Linked DNA regions of Prochlorococcus marinus XMU1405. The main gene of each other region encodes a partner of the protein of the gene in region 2 in a complex. Links are inferred from orthologs where the notes say so. Each region holds a gene or a part of one and is shown on either strand. Other genes may lie near its edges. The genes, in order: HA148_RS01545 and nuoH.

Region 1 (3,287 bases), 130 kb from region 2 along the record:
AGGTTGGTTACAGACAGTTGCTAAATCTTTCAAAAATTAATTTTTTTTTTATTATTAACTCAAGTTATTTAAGATTAGCTATTCCATTTAAGGATATAACCACGCTCGCCAAGTACAAATCCCTTTTGACTATCTAAAGCCTCCTTATCAAGAAAAACTATTTTAATGTAATTTGTGGGTAATTCAGAAGCAATGGGGTCTTTAATCCAAGTTTTACCTTGATCTTTACTTACTATTAAGGTTCCATTACCTCCACCAGCCCAAATATCACCATTTGGATCCCATCCCATGTCTAGATAATTGTATCCATTAAGAATTGGTATGATAGGCTTTGACCAATTTTCTAGATCATTAGTATCTTCATTAAATCTAATTTCTGCTCCTCTAGAAAGCATCCATAAACTTCCTTCTGGATTAAAACCAATGCTTTGAACTCTTTTGCTACTAGCTCTTTGATGAGCTATCCATGAATCACTATCTTTTTCCAAAGTAGAAAAGAAATTACCTAGACTACTTACACTGACATAATCTCCCTTATTAGTTCTTCTTAAATCTCTTACACCACCAGAACCAGATGCATCTACAACTTTTGCATTCCATGATTCACCACCATCTGAGGTTTCGTAGATAGCACCTGCAGTGGTAGCCAATTCTGCAACATCATTATCGACAGTTGTTATTAGAAATGGTTGGCCTGGTAATTTGTTACCTAGAGATAAACGTGTCCAATTCTTTCCTGCATCAAGTGTATGCATAACTAATGAAGGCTGACCTATTAACCATCCCTCTTCACCTTTAAAATCAATATCTAGGAGACGAAAGTTCTCTTCACTTGGTAAATCTAAATTTCTTTTTTCCCAATTTTCTCCTCCATCATTAGATTCCATAATAAGCCTGTTAGAGCCTACTAAAAATCCATTTCTATCATCTATAAAATCAACATCTAATGCATTAGCCTGGTCTTCAAACTTAATTGTTTTCCAAGGGCTGCTATCACTCATCTTTACTCCTGTAGATGAACAACTGCTCAATACAAAACAAAGAAGAACTGATAAAAGAAGATTGGGAATACTAGTAAAAATTTTTTTCATCTGTATATATTAATGCAAAGAGTACAAAGAAAGGAATATAGCAGCAGCAAAAGCCAGGCCTCCAAAAATCAATATGTTTTTTTGTCCAGGAGGTAAACTATTAAAACCAAACCCATAAACTAAATTTTCTTCAAAACCACTAGGTTTAGATTTGGGACCTATATCCTTGTAAAAATTTTTACCTGCTCGACAAACAGGGCAAGCGAAAGTATTCCCATCCAAATCTGAAAAAGGAGTATTTTTAGGTATGTTTAATTTTTTATTTCCTTCAGACGGATCATAAATGTATCCACAGCTTCTACATTCGAATCTATTTTGTTCTAAATTAAAGACAGGTTGTTCAACTTTTACTCCTGAGATATTTTCAGAAGGTTTTATCTTCTCAAGGTCTTCAACTATTTTGTTTTCCTCAGAGGCTGGTTGAATGTTTTCACTCACGGTTTATTATTGTTCTTTAAGAACTTTAAAAGATTTTGCTTCATTAAGCGACTTTTATTCAAAATTAATTTTTTAAGATGTTTGTATTAACTGGCTATGAATATTTTTTAGGTTTCCTTCTAATTGCCGCAGCAGTTCCAATTCTAGCTCTAATTACTAACCTCATCGTTGCCCCAAAAGGTAGAACAGGGGAAAGAAAGCTTACATACGAATCAGGAATGGAGCCTATAGGGGGAGCATGGATTCAATTTAATATTCGTTATTACATGTTTGCCTTAGTTTTCGTTATATTTGATGTTGAGACAGTATTCCTTTATCCTTGGGCTGTTGCTTTCAATAGATTAGGATTATTAGCCTTTATTGAGGCTTTAATTTTCATCGCAATACTTGTTATCGCTTTAGCATACGCATGGAGAAAAGGTGCTTTAGAATGGAGCTAAAAAAGTGAATCCACAATTATCCCCAAAAGCAATAAGAGAAATTCGAGAAGGAACTTGCAATCCTCTTGGTGCACCCCAAGTTACTACAGATTTAAGCGAAAATATTATATTAACAAGTTTAGACGATCTTCATAATTGGGCTAGATTAAGCAGTTTGTGGCCTCTCTTATACGGTACAGCTTGTTGTTTTATAGAATTTGCTGCCTTAATCGGATCTAGATTTGATTTTGATAGATTTGGTTTAGTACCTAGAAGCTCGCCAAGGCAAGCAGATCTGCTAATAGTTGCAGGAACAGTAACGATGAAGATGGCTCCAGCACTAGTAAGACTTTATGAACAAATGCCTGAACCTAAATATGTGATTGCGATGGGTGCCTGTACAATTACAGGAGGAATGTTCAGCGCTGATTCAACCACTGCTGTAAGAGGAGTTGATAAATTGATACCAGTAGATTTATACCTTCCTGGATGTCCACCAAGACCAGAAGCAATCTTTGATGCTGTTATTAAATTAAGAAAAAAAGTTGGTAATGAATCAATTTCAGAGAGGACAAAAACAGAACAAAATCACAGATATATGACATCTGATCACAAAATGAATCTTGTTTTCTCTGAAAATACTGGGGAATACCTCAACAAAACCTCAGCCAACGTTATTCCTTCCTCTAAAAAAGAAAAAATAACTGAATTGCCTGAAAATACCGAAAAAGCTGAAATTATTACCGAAGATTAATGGAAAAAGAAGATTTAGCCAAATCCTCAGATAATTCAATAGAAAAAGAAGGGGTTATAAGTCAATATTTATCTCAAGAAGGAATTCCAAATCAATCTTTATCTGATGATCACATAGGAATTGAAAACATTTCTGTGGAACCTAACAAATTATATGAAGCAGTTTCAGCTTTAAAAAATTACGGATTCAACTATCTCCAATGTCAAGGAGGATACGATGAGGGGCCTGGTAAAAATCTTGTAAGTTTCTACCATTTTATAACTGTTAATGATTTACAAAAAATCGAAAAAATTAATGAAGTCAGATTAAAAGTTTTCTTAAAAAGAGATTCTGATTTATCAATCCCTAGTTTATATAACATTTTTAAAGGAAGTGATTGGCAAGAAAGAGAAACTTTTGATATGTATGGAATAAATTTTATTGATCATCCAAATCCTAAAAGACTATTAATGCCTGAAGATTGGAGAGGATGGCCATTACGAAAAGATTATATTCAGCCAGATTTCTATGAACTTCAAGATGCGTATTAGTTTAATTTTTTTAATTTGCGGTATAAAAACATAACTGCTCTTGCGAGTCTCCTTT
Region 2 (3,278 bases):
TTGATTCTTCTCCTATAGAGTTTTGAGGATTTGATAGGCTCCATACATTGGTCAAGTCAACTCTTATTAAAAGGCTTAGTAGGGTTAAACATATTGATGTTGATATGATTCTTCTAGATTTAATGTCATTGATGGGCTTTAAATCTTCTTTTTTATTTACTAGCATAATTGCAAAAATTATTAATACATTAACTGCACCCACATAAACTAAAACTTGTGCTGCAGCAACAAAACTTGCATTTAAAAGAAGATATAATCCTGCTACACTCATGAAAACCCCTCCTAGAAGAAATGCAGAATAAACAATACTTTCTAGCAAGACAACCCCAAGTGCACCAATAAGGATAACTAAAGATAAAACTGTAAAACAAATAATTTGAGTTGTTATTGCAATAGACATAAATTAATTGAAATTAATTGTTTGAATTAGAAACTTTATCTTTATTTTCATTGGATTCTGATCTCATCCAATCATAGACTTCTTCAGGTAATTTACCAACTCTAGTATCTGAAGCTGAGATTTCATGAGGGTCCATGACACCTTTAGGTAGATAGGCGAGTTCTCTTAGAGGTTTAACTGAAGGATCTGTCGTGACGTTTGTGGGAAGTCTACCGAGTGCTACATTATCAAAATTTAGGTTGTGTCTGTCAAAAGTAGCTAATTCATATTCTTCGGTCATTGATAGACAATTAGTTGGGCAATATTCAACACAATTTCCGCAAAATATACAAACTCCAAAGTCTATAGAATAATTTCTAAGTTCCTTTTTTTTTGTTTCTTTGTTCATCACCCAATCAACTACTGGTAGATTTATGGGGCATACTCTCACGCAAACTTCACAAGCAATACATTTATCGAATTCATAATGTATTCTTCCTCTATATCTTTCAGAAGGTATTAATTTTTCATATGGATACTGGACAGTAACAGGTCTTCTTCGAAGATGATCAAAAGTTACTGATAGGCCACTATATAAGTATTTGCCTGCATTAAATGCTTCTTTGATATAGCTATTTATTTGTTGAAGAAAATTTTTCATTTTGAAGAATTTACTTAGTTATTTTATTTTAGTGGATTAATTTTAAATTTAAGTATTTTTACTTAAGTTTAACCACCAAAGAATTGTGGAAAAGCAAGTTTTAATCCTGCAGTTATCAAAAGATTAGCAAGAGAAATTGGAAGAAGAAACTTCCATCCTAGATCTAATAGTTGATCTATTCTTACTCTAGGAGTTGTCCAACGCAGTAATATTGCAATGAAAACTAAAAGATATGCTTTTAATACAGTCATTACAATTCCTATTGATGCAGTGAAAACTTGTATGAATGGTGCATTAATGGGCAAGTTTAAAAACTTAGCTATTAATTCAACTGGGATAGGAAAACCCCATCCTCCCAAATAGAGTATTGATACCAATAAAGCTGAAAGGATTAAATTAATGTAACTACCAAGGTAGAACAATGCGAATTTCATACCTGCATATTCAGTTTGATATCCTGCAACTAATTCTTCTTCAGCTTCAGGCAAGTCAAATGGAAGTCTCTCACATTCTGCAAGAGCACAAATCCAAAAGACTATAAAACCAACTGGTTGTCTCCATATATTCCAACTTAGGATCCCAGCACCACTTTGTTGGTTAACAATGTCAATAGTACTTAGTGAATTTGTCATTAGTACGATAGCAAGTACAGATAAAGCTAAAGGAATTTCATAACTTATCGATTGAGCTGCTGCTCTTAAACCTCCTAATAAAGAATATTTATTATTTGATGCGTATCCGCTCATAAGAAGTCCAATTGGCTGAATACTGCTTAAAGCTATCCATAGGAAAATTCCAATACCAACATTACTTATTAAAAGATTTTGTCCAAAAGGAACAATTAACCAAGACAGGATGACTGGAACAAGAACTAATATAGGTCCTGCAGTAAAGAGTATTCCATCCGCTTTAGCAGGAATAATATCTTCTTTGACAAGTAACTTAAGACCATCTGCAATTGGTTGGAGGACCCCAAGAGCTCCTGCATATTCGGGTCCTATTCTTTGTTGAGCAGCAGCAGATATTTTTCTTTCAAGCCAAACTGTTACCAAAACGCCAACAACTGCTGCTACCAAAACTAAAAGCATAGGTAGAGGGAGCCAAATTACATGAGCAATTTCGCTGGGAAGGCCAAAACCTTTTAAGAATTCATTAAAACTATATTCGAGATCTAATCCGTATTCCAAAATTTTAATGCTATTTATCTAATAGATTAACTCTTCACAATCAATATGTGTGTTTTTTTATGAAAAGCTGCAAATATTATTCTCTATTTTCTAGGCTGATCCAATCTCTTGGTGCTGCTCCTGTATAGATTTGAGATGGTCTAAAAATTCTATTTGCTCCAAGTTGTTCTCGCCAATGAGCTAGCCAACCAGCCACTCTAGATATGGCAAAAATTGGAGTAAATAAATCACGAGGAATACCAAGTTTTCTATAAACAAGACCAGAATAAAAGTCCACGTTAGGGAATATACCCTTAGGTCCAAGTCTTGGAATTGCCTCTGCTTCTAATGATTTAGCGACTTCATACATTTCATCTGCTCCAAATCTAATGAAAAGCTCTTCTGCCAGTTTTTGAAGAATTATTGCTCTTGGATCTTTGACTTTATATTCTCTGTGGCCGAAGCCCATTATCTTACTTTTATTTCTTATTGCGTTATCTAAAAAAGACCCAGCATTTTCTGAGGTTTTAATCTCTTCTAACATTGCAATCACATCCTCATTTGCTCCTCCGTGCAATGGGCCAGCAAGGGTTCCTACTGCAGAGGCGATGACAGCATATGGGTCCGTAAGAGTGCTTGCAGTAACTCTAGCGCTAAATGTACTGGCGTTTAAACTATGTTCGGCATGTAGAATTAAACACCTATCAAAAACTTTTGCAGCTATAGGATCTTGTTCTTTTTCAGTCAGCATGTAAAGAAAATTTGATGAGTAAGTTAAATCATCTCTAGGTTGAATAGGATCTTGTCCTTTTCTTATAAGTTGGAACGCGGCAATCATAGTAGGTATTTTTGCTATTAGTCTTATTACTGCGTTGTAAATGTAATTAGGATCATCTATCGCTCTACGTGAATAGAAGAGCCCTAAAGAAGCCGCACTAGATTGAAGAGCGTCCATAGGATGACCTGTCGCAGGGAAACATTTCATCATATCTCTGACTCTAAAACTTAACCTTCTATGCATTTGAACTTCTTGTTCAAAATCTCTTAGTTGAATAGCTGTAGGCAATTCACC

Evidence for each region.
Region 1: the proteins of nuoH (region 2) and HA148_RS01545 are in contact, whole or in part, in a cryo-EM structure (PDB 6KHJ), measured with the Thermosynechococcus vestitus proteins. The link is inferred for Prochlorococcus marinus XMU1405 from one-to-one orthologs. Residues at the interface, in WP_126985484.1 of Thermosynechococcus vestitus: Gln8, Lys26, Trp29, Leu30, Pro33, Met34, Met37, Leu38, Leu83, Ile84, Phe85, Lys86, Glu87, Asp88, Val89, Leu90, Pro91, Ala92, Thr100, Ala104, Val107, Ile108, Phe111, Leu112, Tyr114, Ile115, Ile125, Ser126, Leu128, Phe133; in WP_126986108.1 of Thermosynechococcus vestitus: Gly6, Tyr7, Glu8, Tyr9, Phe10, Gly12, Phe13, Leu14, Ile16, Cys17, Ser18, Pro21, Ala24, Leu25, Ala27, Ser28, Leu31, Arg32, Pro33, Ser35, Arg40, Leu41, Thr42, Thr43, Tyr44, Glu45, Ile51, Gly53, Ala54, Trp55.

Annotation. Positions count from the first base shown.
Region 1 is NZ_JAAORF010000001.1:283,700-286,986, reverse strand. Bases 333-3,287 are described here. They hold HA148_RS01545 (NAD(P)H-quinone oxidoreductase subunit 3), read left to right. Parts: upstream 333-1,606; coding sequence 1,607-1,969; downstream 1,970-3,287. Other genes in these bases: HA148_RS01530 (gluconeogenesis factor YvcK family protein), read right to left, coding at 3,229-3,287; HA148_RS01535 (NAD(P)H-quinone oxidoreductase subunit J), read left to right, coding at 2,702-3,232; HA148_RS01540 (NADH dehydrogenase subunit K), read left to right, coding at 1,974-2,702; HA148_RS01550 (rubredoxin), read right to left, coding at 1,101-1,529; HA148_RS01555 (photosynthesis system II assembly factor Ycf48), read right to left, coding at 333-1,091. In the rest of the region: more of HA148_RS01555, read right to left, coding at 75-332. UniProt on the Escherichia coli protein: NDH-1 shuttles electrons from NADH, via FMN and iron-sulfur (Fe-S) centers, to quinones in the respiratory chain. The immediate electron acceptor for the enzyme in this species is believed to be ubiquinone.
Region 2 is NZ_JAAORF010000001.1:157,020-160,297, forward strand. Bases 169-3,114 are described here. They hold nuoH (NADH-quinone oxidoreductase subunit NuoH), read right to left. Parts: upstream 2,228-3,114; coding sequence 1,109-2,227; downstream 169-1,108. Other genes in these bases: HA148_RS00850 (NADH-quinone oxidoreductase subunit J), read right to left, coding at 169-400; ndhI (NAD(P)H-quinone oxidoreductase subunit I), read right to left, coding at 414-1,040; HA148_RS00865 (citrate synthase), read right to left, coding at 2,304-3,114. Outside these bases: more of HA148_RS00850, read right to left, coding at 1-168; more of HA148_RS00865, read right to left, coding at 3,115-3,278. UniProt on the Escherichia coli protein: NDH-1 shuttles electrons from NADH, via FMN and iron-sulfur (Fe-S) centers, to quinones in the respiratory chain. The immediate electron acceptor for the enzyme in this species is believed to be ubiquinone.